DNA from 2 places in the Peribacillus sp. NPDC055009 genome. Region 1 is predicted to be linked to the other one. Evidence: riboswitches for the same ligand, from Rfam matches in the RefSeq annotation. Region 1 holds a riboswitch; the other holds the start of a gene.
The links. Region 1 has a riboswitch for S-adenosylmethionine ahead of mtnW (2,3-diketo-5-methylthiopentyl-1-phosphate enolase). Riboswitches for the same ligand answer to the same signal wherever they lie in the genome.
Positions count from the first base shown of each region.

Region 2: another riboswitch for S-adenosylmethionine. It lies ahead of ACWF5P_RS16055 (Fur-regulated basic protein FbpA); the one in region 1 lies ahead of mtnW (2,3-diketo-5-methylthiopentyl-1-phosphate enolase).

Region 1 is NZ_JBSGVZ010000018.1:28,144-38,838, reverse strand. It holds gene ACWF5P_RS21505 (carbon-nitrogen family hydrolase) at 1-669, opposite strand, end outside; gene ACWF5P_RS21500 (aminotransferase class I/II-fold pyridoxal phosphate-dependent enzyme) at 769-1,941, shown strand; SAM riboswitch class I at 2,073-2,226, shown strand; gene mtnW (2,3-diketo-5-methylthiopentyl-1-phosphate enolase) at 2,332-3,564, shown strand; gene ACWF5P_RS21490 (2-hydroxy-3-keto-5-methylthiopentenyl-1-phosphate phosphatase) at 3,571-4,224, shown strand; gene ACWF5P_RS21485 (methylthioribulose 1-phosphate dehydratase) at 4,228-4,857, shown strand; gene ACWF5P_RS21480 (cupin domain-containing protein) at 4,882-5,415, shown strand; gene ACWF5P_RS21475 (CobW family GTP-binding protein) at 5,854-6,780, shown strand; partial or broken gene ACWF5P_RS21470 (DUF2188 domain-containing protein) at 6,846-6,992, shown strand; gene ACWF5P_RS21465 (DNA alkylation repair protein) at 7,050-7,292, opposite strand; gene ACWF5P_RS21460 (hypothetical protein) at 7,402-7,668, shown strand; gene ACWF5P_RS21455 (WD40 repeat domain-containing protein) at 7,787-8,749, shown strand; gene ACWF5P_RS21450 (response regulator) at 8,755-9,441, shown strand; gene ACWF5P_RS21445 (sensor histidine kinase) at 9,438-10,695, shown strand, end outside.
Region 2 is NZ_JBSGVZ010000010.1:28,033-38,727, reverse strand. It holds gene ACWF5P_RS16070 (DUF459 domain-containing protein) at 1-356, opposite strand, end outside; gene ACWF5P_RS16065 (GNAT family N-acetyltransferase) at 578-1,084, shown strand; gene ACWF5P_RS16060 (Spo0E family sporulation regulatory protein-aspartic acid phosphatase) at 1,153-1,347, opposite strand; gene ACWF5P_RS16055 (Fur-regulated basic protein FbpA) at 1,601-1,789, opposite strand; SAM riboswitch class I at 1,965-2,069, opposite strand; TPP riboswitch at 2,227-2,332, shown strand; gene tenA (thiaminase II) at 2,422-3,111, shown strand; gene thiW (energy coupling factor transporter S component ThiW) at 3,127-3,648, shown strand; gene thiD (bifunctional hydroxymethylpyrimidine kinase/phosphomethylpyrimidine kinase) at 3,617-4,423, shown strand; gene thiM (hydroxyethylthiazole kinase) at 4,420-5,235, shown strand; gene thiE (thiamine phosphate synthase) at 5,216-5,848, shown strand; gene ACWF5P_RS16025 (MFS transporter) at 5,888-7,093, opposite strand; gene ACWF5P_RS16020 (aldehyde dehydrogenase family protein) at 7,366-8,853, shown strand; gene ACWF5P_RS16015 (aminopeptidase) at 9,147-10,379, shown strand.

The sequences.
Region 1 (10,695 bases):
TATGATATTTCCCCAAGGATCAATAATCAGGGAATGACCGGCAAATATATTATTGACATCAGAGCCTGAGCGATTAACGGCTACTACATAGGCTTGGTTCTCGATGGCACGGCTAATCAATAAGGCTCTCCAGTGATCGAGTCTCGGCTTTGGCCATTCAGCCGTAACGAATAGAACTTCGGCGCCTTTAGCGGTATGGGCTCGCTGCCATTCAGGAAAACGGATGTCATAACAAATGAAACCAGCACATATTTTTTCATCAAGAGTAAATAAACCATCCTTTTCTCCTGGCTTCAGGAAATGATGTTCATCCATTAACTGAAATAAGTGAAGCTTATCATATTCTTTTATGAGATTTCCCTGTTTATCGATGATGATCATGGTGTTATAGATTCCCTTGCCCGTTTTTTTCGCAATGGAACCGCCTACGATGTGAATCTCGTGTTTCCTTGCCTGTGTTTTAAGAAATTCAATCGTTTTTTCCGCCTCTTGATCAGCAATCTCATTTAACCTGCTTAAGTCGTATCCGGTTGTCCAAAGCTCTGGTAAAATGACGATATCGGGTTCTGACCGTGCTGCTTTTTCCAACCATTGTTCCGCAACCTGAAAATTGATATCCGGTTGCCCGAATGCTATATCCATTTGAATACAAGCTATTTTCCACTTCATCGTTTAAAACCCCCACATGTAAAAAATGCTTTACAAGACTATGATAAACATATATCATTTGTGTCTAGAATTTCAAGAAATTTCAGAGAAGGTGTATAAATGGTGCAATTCGAAAAATCCAGACAGCTTCAGGACCTGCCCAAGCAGTTTTTTGCCTCACTAGTCGCAAAAGTCAATGCCATCACGGAGCAAGGACATGATGTCATTAATTTAGGCCAGGGAAACCCTGATCAGCCGACACCAGACCATATCGTGAAAAGCTTGCAGTCTGCCGCTGAAAAAACGATTAATCATAAATATTCGCCATTCCGGGGGCATCAATATTTAAAAGATGCTGCTGCCGTCTTTTATGAACGTGAATTCGGTGTCAAGCTGGATCCGAACAGTGAAGTGGCGATTCTCTTCGGGGGAAAGGCAGGTCTTGTCGAACTGCCGCAGTGTTTATTGAATCCGGGTGATACGATCCTTGTTCCGGATCCCGGCTATCCGGATTATCTTTCCGGTGTTGTTTTAGCCCAGGCAAAGACCGAATTCATGCCCTTGACAGAAGAAAATGATTTTCTTCCAAAATACAGTGACATACATAAAGAAGTGCTTGATAAAGCCAAAATGATGTTCTTGAACTATCCGAACAATCCCACAGGTGCTTCTGCAACTGAAAGTTTCTTTGATGAGACCGTCTCTACTGCAAAAGAGCATTCAATTTGTGTGGTCCACGACTTCGCTTATGGGGCGATAGGATTCGACGGAAAAAAACCGATAAGCTTTCTCCAGTCAGAGGGAGCGAAGGAAATAGGAATAGAAATATACACACTATCGAAAACATACAATATGGCAGGGTGGAGAGTCGGCTTCGCAGTGGGGAATAAGAGTGTCATAGAAGCTCTTGAACTATTACAAGACCATCTTTATGTGAGTCTGTTCCCGGCGATACAAGAAGCTGCTGCAAGCGCTTTGCTTGACTCGCAGAGCTGTGTAGAGCAGTTAGTGCAGATGTACGAGGGACGAAGGAATGTTTTCATTGAGGGATTAAGGGCAATCGGCTGGGATGTCAAAGCTCCTGCGGCATCATTTTTTGCCTGGCTCAAGGTACCTAAAGGTTTTACGTCCGAGAGTTTTGCAGACTATTTATTAACGCATGCCCACGTTGCTGTTGCCGCAGGGAATGGATTTGGTGAATTTGGCGAAGGTTATGTCAGGGTAGGGCTGCTGACTTCGGAAGAACGGCTGAAAGAGGCTGTGGAACGGATAAGTAAATTAAAATTATTTTAACCACAATGATATATCCGATTAATTCACCCTTAAATAGTTAAAACTTATTGACAAAGTAGGGATTACCTGTCAGAATACAAAATAAATTCTTAATCTTTCGATACTTGGATGCAAATTTATATATCAGCGTTTTCTTATTTTGAGCAGGTGGAGGGACTAGCCCTATGAAGCCCAGCAACCGACCGTAATTCCATTGTAAAATGGGGCGGAATTCTTCGCCGGATTTTTCTTGAAATCCACAAGGCACGGTGCTAATTCTTGCAGCCAATGGCTGGGAGATAAGAAGATGGCTTATTAAAGCCTCTTCTTTATGAAGGGGCTTTTGCCATTTTGAGACCATTTCAGGTTAATGACATCGGGAGTTTACTAACGTGATATAGGAGTGATCAAATGAGCGAGATAGTCGCTACTTATTTAATTCATGATTCTAAGGGAAATCATGAGAAAAAAGCAGAGAGCATTGCCTTAGGTTTGACTGTCGGGACATGGACGGACCTGCCCCATTTAGTCCAGAAACAACTGGAAAAACATAAGGGACGCGTCGTATCGGTGACACCACTTTCCGAAGAAGAGAGGGCAAACAGCTACTTTAATCGTAAAGTATACCGTTCGCTTATTAAAATTGCCTATCCGGCAAGGAATTTCTCCAATGATTTACCTGCAATCCTAACGACGGTCTTCGGCAAACTTTCATTGGACGGGGAAATAAAACTTATCGACTTGGATTTTGTCGGTGATATTCAAAAAGCCTTTCCCGGGCCGCAATTTGGCATTGAAGGCATTAGGAAAAAGATTGGCGTATTTAACCGGCCCCTGGTGATGAGCATCTTTAAAGGTGTATTAGGAAGAGACCTAACATTCCATAATGAGCAACTGAGGCAACAAGCATTAGGAGGTGTCGACCTAGTTAAAGATGATGAGATCCTCTTTGACCAGGAACTGACTCCATTTTTCGATAGAATAAAAACGGGAAAAAGAATATTGAATGATGTCTATGAAACCACTGGCCACCGAACTTTATATGCAGTCAATCTATCAGGGAAAACATTTGAATTATTGGATAAGGCAGAGCAAGCGGCTGATGCAGGGGCAGATGCCTTGTTGTTCAACGTTCATACATATGGTTTGGATGTATTGCAGGCCTTGAGTGAACATGATCGTATCAAGCTGCCGATCATGGCGCACCCCGCATATAGCGGGGCATTGTCAGCTTCATCATTTTATGGGGTCGGCTATCCATTATTGCTTGGTAAATTAGTAAGGTTATCAGGTGCGGATTTATCCTTGTTCCCGTCCCCTTATGGAAGTGTCGCACTTGAAAAAAAGGAGACCTTGGCGATTGCTGAAGCTCTGACAAAAGATGAACTTTCATGGAAAAAAGCCTTCCCTGTTCCCTCTGCTGGCATTCATCCGGGCATGGTTCCGGATCTAATCAAGGATTTTGGAATCGATAGTGTGATTAATGCCGGAGGTGGAATTCACGGGCATCCTGATGGAGCAGATGGCGGGGCAAAGGCTTTCCGATCCGCTGTGGAAGCCGTACTTGCAGGAAAGGAACTATCTGAAGCGGCTGCTGAGGATGAAACACTAAAAAAAGCTCTTGTGTTATGGGGAGGCCTATAAGAAATAATGAAACCGATCATCTTTTGTGATTTTGACGGAACGATCACCAACTCGGATAATATCATTTCCATCATGAAGAAATTTGCGCCTCCGGAATGGGAAGCGTTGAAAGACGGTGTCCTTCAGCAAAAAATCAGTATATCTTCGGGAGTAGGGGATATGTTTTCCCTGCTTGATAGCGGCTTGAAGGATGACATCATCCAATATGTAAGAAAGACGGCCGGCATTCGTCCAGGGTTTTATGAATTCGTTGAGTATACGAAACAAGCCAACATCCCTTTATATATTGTAAGCGGGGGCATGGATTTTTTCATTGCACCGCTTTTGAATGATATCTTGCCAACAGAGTCCGTTTATTGCAACCGTGCATTTTTTGATAAGGAAAAGATTTATATTGAGTGGCCGCATTCCTGTGATGATCAATGTAATAATGGATGCGGTTGCTGCAAGCCATCCATTATGAGGGAAATTGCGGGTGCGGAAGATTTTAAATTCGTTATTGGAGATTCAGTAACGGATTTTGAAGCTGCAAAACAGGCGGATTTTGTCATAGCCCGTGACATACTGCTTGAAAAATGCGATAGCGAAGGGATTCCACATCAAGGTTTTGAAACGTTTTTTGATGTAATTGATATTATTAAGCAGCAGATGGGTGGGTAAAGCGTGAATAATCATTCTAAAGAATGGCAGGAGCTGGCAGATATTAAAGCTGAACTGGCCGAAAGGGATTGGTTTATGGGAACTAGCGGGAACTTGTCCATTCGGGAGCCCAAAAACCCTTTCTTTTATATTACGGCAAGCGGTAAGGATAAAAGGAAGCAATCGGATTCGGACTTTTTACTGGTGGATTTAAAAGGAAAGCCAGTTGAAGAAACGAACCTAAGACCATCGGCCGAAACTTTACTTCATACAGTCATTTACCGGAAAACGAATGCGAACTGTGTACTCCATGTCCATACAGTTGAAAATAATGTGATATCCGAATTGTACGGGGATGAAGGCCAAGTTTCTTTTCGTAATCATGAAATCATTAAAGCGACCGGTCGGTGGGATGAAGATTCGGAACTTCGGATTCCAATCATATATAATCATGCTGACATTCCGCTGTTATCCGATAAGTTCGAGCCACATGTCGAAGAAGACTCTGGCGCCGTGCTGATCCGCAATCATGGTATTACGGTTTGGGGTAAAAGCGGACTCGAAGCAAAGAGAATACTTGAAGCTTGCGAATTTTTATTTCAATATCAACTGTTGCTTAATCAACAAAAGGCATTTGCAGTTTCTTTAAGATAAACACTAATGAAGGAGGAATGAATGATGGCGACGATAAGATTCCAGGAAACAAACGAGGTTATTGAAAACGGTGAACAGGTAAAAGGATTTTTAGAAACACAAGGGGTTATTTATGAGCAATGGGACATTTCTAAATTACCGGCCCATCTCGTGGAAAAATACGATCTAACAGATGCTGAAAAGGAGGAAATCCTTGTAGCATTCCAATCAGAGATAGCGGAAATCTCCGAAAGAAGAGGCTATAAAGCGCATGATATCATCACATTATCCGATGCGAATCCGAACTTGGATCAAATGCTTGAAAACTTTAAGCAGGAACATCACCATGAAGATGATGAAGTGCGTTTCATAGCAGGCGGTACGAGTATCTTTGCGATTGAAGGCAAAGATAAACAGTGGTTTGACGTGCGCCTTAATCCAGGTGATCTTATTAGTGTACCAGAATCAACAAGACATTATTTCACGCTTGCAGAAGATAGGAAAACTGTTGCTGTCCGCATTTTCGTTACAGCGGCAGGATGGGTGCCGATTTACGAAAAAGACGAAGTTCAAGCATGAATCAATGTTAAAAAACCAGCTTGCGGGCTGGTTTTTATTTGTAGAAAAAAGGGAAGTCGGAATGGTCTCACCTAACCTTGATTTTATAAAAAAACATGATTAATCCCTTTGTGTTTTTTCTATTTTATAGGAAAGAAATCTCGCAAGATTGAAGAAATTTGCGACACTCCTGCCGAATAACTGGCTAGCCGAGACCCCACAGACGCTTGCGTCGAGGAGGCTCGGGAGACAGTCGGATGAAAGGGAGCGGATTTCTGAAATCGACTGGACGTTTTTAAATAAAAAACTGCAGTCGAACTCGCATTTCTTCGAATTTGCCTAGTCTGAAACCAGCTTACGGGCTGGTTTTTTTATGTGAATCCGGCAAGTGCTTTAGTAAGGTAATTATGATAAAATTTAACGGAATCGAATTTAACCGGATCATAGGAGCAGATAAGAATGAAAACAACCGAAGTGTACATATTGGGCGGCTTTCTCGGCAGCGGGAAAACGACGCTTCTTCGAAATATATTAAAGCAGGAAAGTGACGCGGGCAGAAAAGTGGCCGTGCTTTTAAATGAGCTCGGCAGTGTATCGGTTGACAGCGGACTCATTGGTGATGGAGTGCCTCTGAAGGAGTTGTTTGACGGGTGCATCTGCTGCACAATTCAAGATAAACTGGAAGTTCAGCTTCATGAATTGCTAACCGAAAATGACTTGGATGCGGTTTATATTGAAACGACGGGCGCTGCTCATCCAGTTGAAGTATTGGATGGCATCATGTCCCCGATCTTCGCCAAAAGGCTGGAGTATAAAGGGATTATCACCGTGGTCGATTTATTAAGGTGGCGCGATCGCGAGGAACTGTCTCCGCAGCTTCGACAGCTGCTTGCCGAGCAAATCCACCATGCCGATTTCATACTATTGAATAAAGCGGATTTAGTAAGTGAGATGGAGGCCGCACAGCTGATATATACGATACAGGCACTGAATACGGATGCTGTATGTTTATTGACGGAGTATGCAGATGTTTCCTTGAAATCATTGCAAGGGATGCAAAGAAATCGGCAAAATAGCCATCAAAAGCTTGATGTACATGACAATTTGCATTTAACTGCAGTCGTTCATACCTTTGAAGGTGCGGTGGCACAAACCGACTTTGAAGAGTGGCTTAGGTCCCTGCCGGAAACGGTATATAGAATGAAAGGATACATTTCTTTTACACATTCACAATACCCCCATTTATTTCAATACTCATACGGAATGCCGATGTATATGAATGAAATGATGAAAATGCCATTGAATATCGTCATCATCGGGGAAAAGTTGGATGAGGAAATGTTGATCGGTCAGTTGAAAGCTTTGGAAGCGAGAGCGGTCCGATAAACGTTTACCGCCCATAAAAGAAGGGAAACATATAAGAAGACTTTCTTATCAAGGAGGCGGTATTAATGCCATGGAATAAGAACGATTACCCAAATTCGATGAAGAATCTAGATAAAGATGTCAGGGAAAAGGCTATAGAGATCGCGAATGCATTATTGGATGAAGGATATGAGGATGGAAAAGCCATTCCAATTGCCATAGACCGGGCTAAGATGTCGGTGGGAAAAGATTGAAAAAATGGTCAGACCCATTTGAGGGTCTGACCATTTTTATTCTTGCATTCCAAAGGCGGCAAATGTCTTTTCGTCTTCTATTAATCCGCACGCAGCACATTGCACCCGAACTTCAGGACCATTATATGCTAGATGGAACGGCTGAAGGGAATCGTTCGAATATTGTTCAACAATCTCACCGGATTGCGGATCCTTTTTAACGGGGGTTGCTACTTGCTGAATGAGATTGAAGCGAGATTTATTTGTCCGGCAATTCGGACAGCGGTATACTTGAGACACTGTACTCACTCCTTTTTTGAATTTTAAAAAGCGTAATCGTATTATTAAGATAGTCTTTACGAACTTGATCAATAATATGTATGAATTAGTAATGGATGGAAGGGATACTATGAAGGAAAATATCAGGCAAGAAGAATTACTGGTGGCTTATTTAAGCATATGGAACAATCGTAAGGTGACCGATGGAGGTGGAAGGGAAGTTTTGCCGGAACTCATCCGCCGTGAGCTTTTGGATGAAAATGCCCATCCCCGTGCCCGAAAACCAGTATTGGAGAAATTTTACCTCTCCATTAAACGCGTGATGGAATCTTCGCTTTCGGAAGAAATGAAAAATGCAATCGTCATGCTCTATATTACTGAATTGGAAAGATTATGATTCCAGATTGTGATACGGGTGCTTGTTAGCAAATATTCTTATCCGCTTCATACTTTTTTCACAAATCATTGTTAAAATTTTAAAAAAATAGATATTTAATGAATAAGGAGCTTAAAATATGAAGTGGGGCATTGGGCTTTTTCTTGCCATCGTACTGCTTACTGGGTGTATTAGCGGTAATGCATTTACTAAAATCAATAAAAGTGAATCTTTCCTGGCGACTGTCAATATCAAGGATACTTCTCTGACTTTTATAGATGAAAACTATCATCCATTTGCAAAATGGGATATTTCAGAACCATTTACCGGAGCCCTGCTCCTGGCAGACAAAGATACTATCCTGCTTTATGGAAAAGAGATGAAGAAAGTCCAAGTTTACTCTTTATCAGCAGGAAAACTGATAAACAGTTGGGAAATTGGGAAAGGAATCGTCAATATGCAATTGTTACGTGATGGAAAAAGCATCGTGGCGGTCAATCAAGCGAATCACTCCATTTATTTTTTAAATGCTGATGGGGAGGTACAGGATATTGTCAAGGTTGGTAAAAGCCCCTTGACCGTTCTTCAAGGAGAGCAAGCAAATCGCTTGTATGTTATTAATTTTGGTGATACCAAATGTTCAGTGATAAATCTTGAAACGAAAAAGGTCGATTTCGAATTTCCCGTACATAGTTCCAGCACCGGCACGTTATTAAGGGAAGAAAAGGATGAAATATGGATCGGAGGACACGGGGATGGGGACCAAGTGGAAGAAGATCTATATATTTATTCGGCAAAAACGGGAGAGTTGAAGAAGAAACTGAAGGCCCCCACCATGCCGATAAAGTTCCTGGAGAATGCTGAAGGCATATTTGTCCTAAGTCATGGTACAAGCTCCTTATATAAATTGAATGATCAATATCAGGAAGTGAAAAGCAAAGTGGTCGGCGTCAACCCCTTTGAAATGGCGAACTTCAATGAAGATGTGGTCGTGGCGGGATATGATAGTGATGAAGTGTATGTAATGGATGCTGAAACAGTCGATGTTAAAAAAACGATAAAAGTCGGCGAAGGTCCGTTCCAATTGATGTTGAGGGAGTAGATGACATGCATGCTTACACCATTTTAGTCGTGGATGATGAAGAAGATATGCGAAATCTAGTTGAAATGTATTTGCTGAACTCAGGTTATCGATGCCTTCAAGCTGCGAATGGAAAAGAAGCTATAAGGATGGTTGAAACAGAGGAAGTGGATTTAATCCTATTGGATATCATGATGCCAGGTATGGACGGTTTCTCCGTTTGTGAAGAGATTCGTGATAATTGGGAGATCCCTGTGATATTTGTCAGTGCGAAAGGTGAAGAATGGGATATGGTGAAAGGGCTGAAGCTTGGCGGCGACGATTATATCGTCAAGCCGTTCAATCCAGGAGAATTGGTAGCAAGGGTCGAAGCTGTATTGCGAAGGACAGGGAAATTATCATTGAAAGAAGAAAATCAAAACCATGTCCGATTCGGTAAAATTAGCTTGAACTTACAATCCAGAACGGTTTTGGTTGAAGGGAAGGCAATCAATTTAACCTTGAAAGAATTCGAATTGCTGTTATTTCTCATGCGTCATAAAAGCCAGGCACTCAGCCGCGAACAACTGCTTGAAAATGTATGGAGCGGGGAGTATGGAGGATCTTTACGTACTGTGGATACCCATATCAAAACGTTACGAATGAAATTAAGAGCGGCTGATTACATTCAAACCGTCTGGGGAATCGGTTATAAGATAGAGGAAAAGAAATGATCAATAAATGGCGAACCCTCTCATTTAAATTATGGCTCACCATCATCACCGCCATCATCCTTTCCGTTCTGTTCGCATACTCACTTTCTCAATATTATTATAAAAATCTATATGTGGAGAAGCTTAAAACAGATTTAGTCAATGAAGCGTCATTGCTAGGGGCGGATTATACCGGCGGTGAAATCAGTGATGACTTCAAGGAAAAAGTTGAATGGTTTAACAGTAAGAATGACAGCGAGGTCTTTGTCGTCAACAATCCCAGGGAATTGAGTGCCTGTCTGCCTTTTGAAATCAATTATGATACCCTTATTTCTGAAGAAGAACGGCAAATGCTTTTAGATGGGAAAGCCGTTGAAAAAGAGGGATATGAGAAAAGGTTTGAAAAGAACATCGTAGCGGCGATCATACCCCTGATTGACGAAGATCGCCTCGAAGGTATCATCTATACATATATTCCAGTAGATTCCATTACGGTCTTACTTAAGGAATTTGCTGCAAAATGGTTGGCAGCGATCCTATTATTCTTGATAGTCGCGATATTTTTTACTACAAAATGGTTGAAAAGGCTAATCAGTCCGATTAAGGAAATCGAGACTGCAGCCCATCTCGTTTCAGAGGGGAATTATGACATACAGGTCCATGTAAGGAGCCATGATGAAATAGGTAAACTGGCAATAGCCTTTAATGATATGGCCAATTCCATCCATTTGGAAGAAGAAAGAAAAAAAGAATTTCTTGAAAATGTAGCACACGAGCTCAGAACCCCGCTTAGTTACGTAAAGGGATACACGCAGGCCATATTGGATGGTGTCGTGAAAAATGATGAAGAACAACGGAAATACCTTCATCTCATTTCAAGGGAGGCCCTTAGGCTGCAGCGGCTTGTGGGTGATCTGATGGACTTAACAAAAATGGATAGTGATCCATTCTTGTTAAATAAAATCCCAATTGCCTATGCTCAATTCATAGAAGACGTACTTGTGAAATATGAACCGATAATAAAGGAAAAGAAATTGGACTTGCAGTTGGATCTGGATCCAGACCCGATTATTTTTGGGGATGAAGGAAGGATGGAACAGATCCTGCATAACATTTTTGATAATGCCATTCAGTACACGGATTCTGGAGGGGCGATTCATATTACCCTAATTCAGCATAAAGATGATTGCGAACTGCTGATAACTGACACGGGTAACGGGATTCCGGAAGCGGATCTGCCTCATATCATGAATCGTTTTTACCGAGTTAACAAAG
Region 2 (10,695 bases), on a different contig from region 1:
AAGTCCCCGCCGTTACTATTGATCAAGTCATTCGTTCCGATATAAACGATGAAAGTATCGGCTTCATCAAGTTTCGTTTTAATGCGGTAATCATCAAGCTGTTTCATCACCCCATCCGTTTCCTGGCCTTTTATACCGTAATTCCAAAAACTCACTTTTTGTTCCGATTCCGGGTTATTCAATTCATCCTCCAGGCCTTCTATATATCCTTCTCCATCCTTATCCCCTTTTCCATAGGTTAACGAATCTCCAAAAGCCATCACCCTTTGCACATCTTCCGACTCCGAGGCCTGAAATTCATATGCAACAAAACATATAACCAGTACTATAATCAAAAAAACTGACAATTTTTTCATTTGGTTCTCCTCTGCCTTTTTACTAGAAGTATTTAATCCTTTTCATACCCAAAAAATCTGCAGACTTAACATAAAAAAGGAATTGTCAGATAAAGAGTAAAAAGTGTATGATAATAAAAAACTTTCAATGGATTGGATGTCAATTCACCGTCCCTTAAACAAAAAAACGGGATTACCCTTCATTCTGGAGATTGAATAAATGATAGTTAGGAGATTACATCATGGAAGAGCACATAGAGTTTAGAGAGGCAGAACTATCTGATTTACCTAGAATTGTTGAAATATATAATTCGACAATTGCTTCAAGAATGGTCACGGCAGATACGGAGCCTGTATCCGTCCAATCGAGGGTTAAATGGTTTGAGGAACATCATTCAGAAAGTAGACCGCTATATATCATTACTATAGAAGGGAAAACTGCTGGATGGATGAGCTTTCAATCCTTCTATGGCCGACCGGCATATAATTCCACTGCCGAAATCAGCATTTATATTGATGATTATTTCCGGGGAAAAGGAATCGGACAAATTTCGATTCAAAAGGCAATTGAATTGAGTCCAAAATTAGGTATTAAGACTATATTGGGTTTCATTTTCGCCCACAATATACCTAGCCTTAAGCTTTTTTCCAAATTCGGGTTTGAAGAATGGGCACATTTACCTCAAGTTGCCGAGCTGGATGGCATTGAGCGGGATTTGATCATTCTTGGTAAACGTGTCGATATTTAATATAATTTTTTAGAGCTATTGCCTTGAGCAGTAGCTTTTTCAAATTAATACAGGTCGAATATGCTAATTTAAAAATACCGATATGCGTTTTGGAGGGAAAAATATTCTGACTCTCTTTTACTTGCTAACGCATTTAATAGCGTATCCAATTCTTGACTGGCCTGAACAGTAAGCAGACTTGTTAAGCCGTAACTTGCTGCCAATTTGATCATTTCCTGTCTCTTTTCTTCTACCCTTTCTATAGTTACTTTACGGTAAGGCATTATATGCCACCTCCCATTTATTCAATTTTTTTACACTTTCATCATAATTAAACTACTAGTTAAAATCAACTATTTTTCAGAAATAAAATGTGTTATTTTATAGGACAAATGTGACAAAACACCTACTTTATTCTTTAATTATGTATATTTTATGTCATTTTCTATTAAACGCAAAAAAGCATCCACTAGTGTATACTGTGAATGCTTACATCATATCCCTTATCCAAGAGCCCAAAATATAGTCCTTCGCTTACTATGTCATCCATTCAGAAGGTGACTCGTTATTAGGTCTATTTATAACAATCTTATATTCATCTTCAAGCACTTTTAATGGGGCATCATAAAGGTGCCTTTCATCAGAGGTTTTGTATACTCCATTGGCCAATAGCTCTTCAATGAGTTTTGCCTTCCTCTGTTCAATCCTCTTAAATAATTCTGCCATGTAAATGGCTCCTTTCCTAGTCATCCTAGAGCCTGCTTCTAGTTAGCTAACTTTATCAACTTGTTTGATTTTCACCAAATTATATATACCTTTTCTATTATGTCACTAAACGTTATTTCCCAAAAATAAAAGCCCCTTCTAATTCAAGAAGAGGCTGACTGTGTCCGTACGGCTCTTCTTATCTTCCAAGCATATGCTTGTTGGATTTAGCACAGTTCCCAAAATGGGTCCGCTGCCGAGGTTTCTTTGGGCCAAGTCCCTCCACCTCTCTGGATAAGAATTCGATATATAAATGATGTAGAAATGATTCTACCCTAATAATTATCAAAAGTCAATTACCTGGTTCTCCCTTTTTTCCTGGACATTACATGCTCCCTCTTCAAATACGGGTTGCATTTTCTTGTCTTTCTGATATGATGTCAGTAATTACATACAATTCACACCACTAGGGGAGTCTTTTTTAAGACTGAGATGGAAATAGTTTCCGGACCCTTTGAACCTGAACCGGCTCATACCGGCGGAGGGAAGTGGATGATATCGTCCATTTACAGACTATATCCATCTACCCCGTTCCGTATTCAGGAACGGGGTTTTTCATTATCTAGGGGAAACATTCTAAAGGAGGATGAACAATGGAGAATATTAAAACAGAAACATTCAGTGATAGACTTCATGCACGGGCAAAAGAGATTTGGAAAAGGAATCATTCACATCCCTTTGTCCAGGCAATTGGAAATGGTACGCTTCCTGAAAAGAAATTTGCCTATTACATGAAGCAGGACTATATCTATCTCATGGATTATTCCAAGCTCTTTGCTTTAGGTGTCATCAAAGCCCATAACATCGAAACCATGGCAAAGTTTGCGAGTATTTTAAATGAAACCCTTCAAGTGGAAATGGATATCCATCGGCAGTATGCTTCCGAATTCGGGATCAGTTCCAAGGAATTGGAAGAAACAGAACCTACTCCCACCACTCTAGCCTATACAGGTTACATGCTAAATGCAGCTCAGCATGGGACATTGGCAGACTTGATCGCCTGTCTCCTGCCATGCGCTTGGGATTACTATGAAATCGGTTTGCTATTAAAAGAACAAAATGGAGCAGCATTGGAAAACAATCGCTACGCAGATTGGATAAGGTCCTATTCATCACCTGAATTCGGGGAAGCACACAAGTGGCTGATCGCATTGTTGGAAGAATTGACGGAAGGCATGCCAGAAAAGGAACTTCTTCGATTAGAAAAGCACTTTTTGGTTACTTCCCGATATGAATACTTATTCTGGGATATGGTTCAAAATGAGCAGGATTGGCCGCTGTAGGTCGCAGACATGATGATGAATCCTATCAAGAAACTGACGTTGACTGCCATGATAACGGCTATAACGACACTGACCAGTTCATTTATTTTCATCCCTGCAGGATTTGCAAAGGTCTTTCCTATTCAGCATCTGTCAAATGTCCTCACGGCCGTTCTATTGGGGCCTGCTTATGCTGTGACACAAGCTTTCCTAGTTTCCATCATTAGAAACATGTCTGGTACCGGTTCAATATTCGCCTTTCCCGGGAGCATGTTCGGTGCACTTTTGGCTGCCATCCTTTATCGAAAAACACAAAGCTTAAAATTCGCTTGTTTAGGTGAAGTGATCGGGACCGGCATTCTCGGTTCCATGGCCTGTTATCCACTTGCCATCCTCCTATTAGGAGAAAAAGCTGCTCTTTTTGGTTTTTTACCGGCTTTTATGCTCAGTTCATTCGCAGGTGCGATTCTAGCTTTCATATTACTTAAAATACTTCTAAAAAATAATTATATGAAGGGGTTTTTTTATGAAAACAGCATTAACCATCGCCGGCTCTGATTCAGGAGGCGGTGCTGGAATACAAGCGGATTTAAAAACATTTTCTGCACATGGGGTTTTTGGAATGTCTGCCATAACAGCCGTAACCGCACAAAATACAATGGAAGTCCGTTCAGTACAGCCAATTGAAACAGCTATCATATCGGACCAAATTGCAGCTATATTTGAAGATATTCCTGTCGATGCAGTAAAAATAGGCATGCTTGGATCAAAAGAAATCGTGGAAACAGTCGCTGCGTCCCTTAAAACCTTCATGCCTGCCATCGTTATCCTTGACCCTGTCATGATTTCCAAAAGCGGCCACCATTTGCTCGACGAAAAGGCTGTCTCCGCCTTAAAAATGGACTTACTTCCGTTTGCAACACTTGTAACACCAAATGTACCGGAAGCGGAAGTGCTTACTGGCTTGTCGATTCGAACGAAACAAGATTTCTACAAGGCATGCATTTCAATACAAGAAATGGGTCCCAAAGCCGTTTTACTTAAAGGGGGCCATGCAGCGGGAAATCCAAATGATCTTTATTATGATGGGACTGACTTCCACTGGATCAAGGGAGAGCGCATACATACAAAAAACACTCATGGTACGGGCTGTACCTTATCATCCGCCATTACATCAAACCTGGCAAATGGACTGCCCTTGCAAGAGTCGATCGAACAGGCCAAGACTTATATTTCTGAAGCGATACGCAATAGTTTTTCAATCGGTAAAGGTCATGGTCCTGTCCATCATTTTCATTCATATTCAAAAAAAGAACGGAGTGACTTAATATGAAGGTTTCCGCAGCCGATTTATTCGTGAAGGTAAAAGAAAGAAAACCACTCGTCCACCAAATCACCAACTTTGTTACGGTCAACGACTGTGCAAATGCCACCCTTGCCATCGGTGGTTCACCAGTGATGACATCGAGCCCAAGAGAAGTGGCGGATATGGTTAAATTAGCGGATGCATTGGTCCTGAATTTCGGTACGATCGATGATAAAGCCTTGGAAGCAATGGAGATTGCCGGTAAGACGGCAAATGACCTGGATATCCCGGTCATTTTGGACCCGGTGGGAGTTGGTGCCACCGCCTATCGATCAGAGCAAGTGAAAGAGCTCCTAAGTAAGGTTACTTTCCAAATCATTCGCGGCAATGCAAGTGAGATCCTTTCATTGATGGGTGGGGATACCGTTACTCGCGGGGTGGATTCGGAGGAGCTTGCGGTCAGCAATGCAGACCTGGCTGCTCGAGCCGCAAATAAATTGAATTGCATCGTCGTGGTCAGCGGAGCGAAGGATGCGGTCAGCGATGGAAAACGTACGTCCATCATCGATAACGGGAACCTGCTATTAACTAATGTTACAGGTACCGGTTGTATGTCCACTGCTCTTATCGGCACTTTTTCCGGAGTCACCGATGATTTCTATTCTGCGGCGATTGCCGGTATCTCAACCATGAGCATTTCAGGGGAACTAGCTGCCAAAAACCTTCAAGAGGATGAAGGAACAGGAACGTTTCGTGTGCGATTAATCGATGCAATATCAAGAATGGATAAGGAAATCTGGATGCATGAGGTGAAAATAAATGAAGAAGTCCCAAATTGATTTAAGCCTGTATTTAGTTACGGAAGAGTCCCTGGCAATAGAAGAATTGACCAAAATCATTTCAGAATCGGTTTCAGGAGGAGTCTCGATCGTACAGCTTAGAGAGAAAAATAATTCCTCCCTCTCCTTTTATAATAAAGCTTCTGCATTAAAACAGTTATTGAACGAGCTGTCCATTCCCCTTATCATCAATGACCGGGTGGATATAGCACTTGCTGTTGCAGCGGATGGAATTCATATTGGGCAAGATGACCTTCCACTGCCTGCCGTCAAAAAAATGGTTCCTGAAGATATGATCGTCGGTGTATCTGTTTCCAATCTTGAAGAGGCTCTAGAAGCCGAACGAAATGGAGCAGATTATATCGGAGTCGGTTCCGTTTTCCCAACAAAGACCAAACAAGATGCAACCTTAATGGCAATTGGGGATCTGGAGGAAATTTGCCGCAGCGTATCAATTCCCGCCGTAGCCATCGGGGGTATCACGGCCGATAACATTTCCTCCCTTTCTGCTAGCGGGCTGTCAGGTACCGCAGTCGTATCAGCCATCATGAATGCAGAAAGTCCTAAGACTGCCTCCGAATCCCTTATAAAAATCATAAAGGACTTTAAATAACAAAAGGATGGGGACTGAATACAGCCCCCATTTTTTTGTTTATGTCAAAACAGTATTCTTTGTTTCCTTCCCAAAAGCTACGGCAACTGCCCCCACTAAAATAGCAATTGTGAAAATGGTGAAAATCGATGAAATCGGGGTGCCGGCAGCAACTAAATACCCTACAAGCAACGGTCCCAGGACACCGCCGATCCTGCCGATCCCTGCGGCTAAACCAGCACCTGTACCACGAACTGCTGTGGGATACTGCTCAGGAGTATACGCATAAAGCGCACCCCATGCCCCTAGGTTGAAGAAAGATAGGAACATTCCGGAAACTATCAGCAGTGCCAGCCCCTCTGCAGACCCAAAGAAAAAAGCACTGACTGCCGTTCCAATTAAGTATGTGATCAAAACGAATTTACGTCCAAACTTCTCTATCAGCCATGCAGCTGAAAAATAGCCCGGAAGCTGTGCAAGCGTCATGATCAATACATATTCAAAGCTTTGGATCATGCTGAACCCTTTTAGGACCATCACACTTGGCAGCCATAAAAACATCCCATAATAAGAAAAGACCACGCAAAACCATAGCACCCACAACACAAGGGTCTGACGGGAGTATTCCTTTTTCCAGACACTTTTCATATTGCTTAATACAGATGGTCTCTGCTTTTTTTCAAGTTCCGTATACTTCGGTGAATCCGGCAGTTTCAAGCGCAGATACAGCGCATATAAAGCGGGTACGGCGCTCAATAACAATGCAACCCGCCAACCATAAGCCGGTATGATGAAATAAGATATGAGCGCTGCCAAAATCCAGCCAACCGCCCAAAAACTTTCAAGAAGGACGACGACCCTTCCCCTTTTACTCGCTTCAACACTTTCAGAGACCAATGTCGAGGCAACCGGAAGTTCCCCTCCAAGTCCCATTCCAATCAAAAATCGCAATATCAAGAACAAGCTGAGTGTACTGACTGCTGCAGACAGGCCACTTGCGATTGAAAACAATAATAATGTAATGATAAAGACATTCTTCCGTCCGACCCTGTCGGCCATCGCACCAAAGAATACGGCTCCAACAGCCATTCCTATGGAGTTTATGCTCCCAATCCAGCCAACCTGCTCACTGGTTAAGTTCCAGTCCTGTCTTAAAGCTACTATAATGAAAGAAAGCATACCGACATCAAGTGCATCGAACATCCATCCAAGACCCGCAACACCAAGTAACTTACGCTGCGATATCATTTTCGCATCATTTCCCATATATTCCTCCTGAAGAACTTTAGACCTTCTTGTTATTTTATCCTTATTCATTTTAACTATTAACTTTCATTTTTGCTATAGTAAATACACATGTCATGACAAAAAAATACTTCATTTTTAAAATGATGAAGAAACCTTGGATATTCTGTCGAATGTTATAGATTGAATATTCCCTTTTTTTCATTTATCATAAAAATTGGCATAGATCATAGCGTTAACAATAAGTCATCATGTTTTGCCCAAGATAACCATTTTATTCAGGAGGGTAATTAATGACAAATCTAACGTTAGAAGTAAGTGGAAAGCTGCAAAAATTTTTAACAGGACCAAAAAAGCTCTATATTAATGGCCAGTTTGTAGAAAGTGCTTCAAAAAAAACCTTCTCCACTCCTAATCCTGCTACAGGACAAAAACTTGCCGATGTTTATGAAGCTGATAAAGAAGATATCGACTTAGCCGTCAAAGCTGCACGCAAAGCATTCGATGAAGGTCCTTGGTCAAGGATGAGCGCAGCTGCACGCAGTAGGCTTATGTATAAACTAGCCGATTTAATGGAAGAAAATAAAACTGAACTAGCTCAATTGGAAACGTTGGATAATGGGAAACCAATCAATGAAACGACCAATGCCGACATTCCTTTAGCGATAGAACATATGAGATATTTTGCTGGCTGGTCCACCAAGATTGTCGGGCAGACCATTCCGGTAAGCGGAAATTATTTTAACTATACAAAACACGAGGCTGTTGGGGTTGTCGGCCAAATCATCCCATGGAACTTTCCGCTTCTTATGGCGATGTGGAAACTGGGAGCGGCACTCGCTACAGGTTGCACGGTCATATTAAAGCCTGCTGAGCAAACACCGCTTTCCGCTCTTTACCTTGCTGAATTAATAGATGAAGCCGGTTTCCCTGATGGTGTCGTCAATATCGTTCCCGGTTTTGGTGAAACCGCCGGACAAGCACTTGTCGACCATCCGCAAGTAAATAAAATTGCATTTACCGGTTCGACCGAAGTTGGAAAATTGATCATGCGCTCCGCTTCATATTCATTGAAACGGGTCACATTGGAACTTGGAGGGAAATCGCCAAACATCATCCTGCCTGATGCTGATTTCTCAAAAGCCATCCCTGGAGCTTTGAATGGGGTCATGTTTAACCAAGGTCAGGTATGCTGTGCCGGTTCAAGGGTTTATATTCAAAAGAAACATTATGATAATGTTGTTGCCGATATGGCCAGCCATGCAAAAAACATCAAACAAGGGATAGGTCTGGATCCAAGTACACAAATTGGACCGCTTGTTTCCGAGGAGCAGCAAAATCGGGTAATGGGTTATATAGAAAAAGGGAAAAACGAGGGTGCGGAAGTTCTTGTCGGCGGAAATAAACCGGGTGAACAAGGCTACTTTGTTTCTCCTACTATATTCGCTGGTGTTGAAGAGGATATGACGATTGCCAAAGAAGAGATTTTCGGACCTGTCATAGCGGCAATGCCATTCGAGGATTTAGATGATGTCATTAACCGTGCAAATGCCAGTGAATATGGATTGGCTGCCGGCTTATGGACAAGCGATATAGCCAATGCCCATTATGTTGCAGGAAAACTCCGTGCAGGTACAGTATGGGTGAACTGTTATAACGCGTTCGACGCAGCTTCCCCGTTCGGCGGCTACAAACAATCCGGAATCGGACGTGAAATGGGTTCTTATGCACTGGACAACTATTCTGAAGTGAAAAGCGTCTGGATTAATTTGGGCAAGTGATTTTTTGACTATTAAGAAAGAGGGTCTCAAAGAGGCCCTCTTTCTTTCAGTCCAATGATCCACTGTACAGAATCCTTGAATTATTCAACTATTCAAACCTTTTCAATAGTCTTTCCTTCTTTAGTTTTGGTAAAATGCAAGATAGACAAAATAGCTGCTGGAGCCTGAGCGAACTTATGTTGCAAATGAACCCTTCGTATACTATTAATTTTTACATCAGAGTAAAAAGTTTCTTTTTTATATCACAATAAGTACAATTATAAATGTAGAAAATGGAAAAGGAGTTTTGAATGATGAGTGATTTTCAAACGAATTTAGAAAAATATGCAGAACTTGCCGTAAAAGTCGGCGTAAACATCCAACAAGATCAAACCCTGGTCGTAAATACAACATTAGAGGGCGCTGACCTTGTGCGTCTCATTGTAAGAAAGGCATATGAGAACGGTGCGCGCAATGTCATCGTTAATTGGAATGATGATATTGTTTCACGCACCAAATATGAACTGGCTCCGGATGAGGTGTTCCACGAATATCCAAAGTGGCGCGCAGAAGAAACGATCGAACTTGCAGAAAACGGAGCTGCCTATCTATCCGTCATCTCCTCCAGCCCTGACTTATTAAAAGGTGTAAAGCCTGAAAGGATTGCCAACTTCCAAAAAGCATCAGGGACGGCACTTAAGAAGTGGCGTCAGTATATGCAATCCGATAAAGTAAGCTGGTCCATAGTTGCGGTCCCTTCAAAGGCTTGGGCTGATAAAGTATTCCCTGAAGAAGCAGAAGGAAAACGTGTTGATCTGCTATGGGAAGCCATTTTCAAAGCAGTTCGTGTTGATGTTAAGGATCCTGTAGATGCCTGGAAAAAACACGATGATACCCTGCATGAAAAGGTTGATTACTTAAATGATAAGCATTACCAAAAATTGCATTACACGGCTCCTGGAACCGATTTGACTATCGAGTTACCCGACAAACATCTTTGGGTCGGGGCAGGAAGCGTTAACGTACAGGGTCATGAATTCATGGCTAACATGCCAACCGAAGAAGTGTTTACAGTTCCATTGAAAACAGGCGTTAACGGTACGGTTTCCAGTACGAAACCACTTAGTTACGGCGGAAACATCATCAATAATTTTTCCGTGACGTTTAAGGAAGGACGAATCATTGAAGTAAAAGCCGAAGAAGGGGAAGAAATCCTAAAGCAATTGGTTGAAACGGATGAAGGTTCACACTACCTTGGGGAAGTGGCACTTGTTCCATTCAACTCACCGATTTCTCAATCGAATGTTTTATTCTTCAATACATTATTCGATGAAAATGCATCAAACCATCTCGCTATCGGCAGCTCCTATGCTTTCTGTATTGAAGGCGGAAAAAATATGAGTCCAGAAGAGCTTGCAGAAAATGGACTCAATGAAAGCCTTACACATGTCGATTTCATGATTGGATCGGAGAAAATGAACATCGACGGCATCAAACAGGACGGCACTTCCGAACCTGTCTTCCGTAATGGGGATTGGGCGTTTTAAGAAGAGCTTTGATCTATTAGGGTTTTGAACGTCTAAAACCTTGAGTGTTCAACAGAAATGGTCACTATTCATCAGCCGCGTGTTTCTGCATACTAGGAAGCACGTGGCTATTGATATAACGTAATTTTGAATAGTTGTATAACCAATCCGCTTTGAAAATATTCTATATTACCAAGTCTAGGGTTAATACAACATTTATTAAAGCTAATATAAGTTTTGATATGTACTACCGCTACATTCAATTTCATTTGAATCGACAAATCTTGAATAAATTGATCAAATGGTAATTTAATCGGATCAACTCCAGCTAGAAATT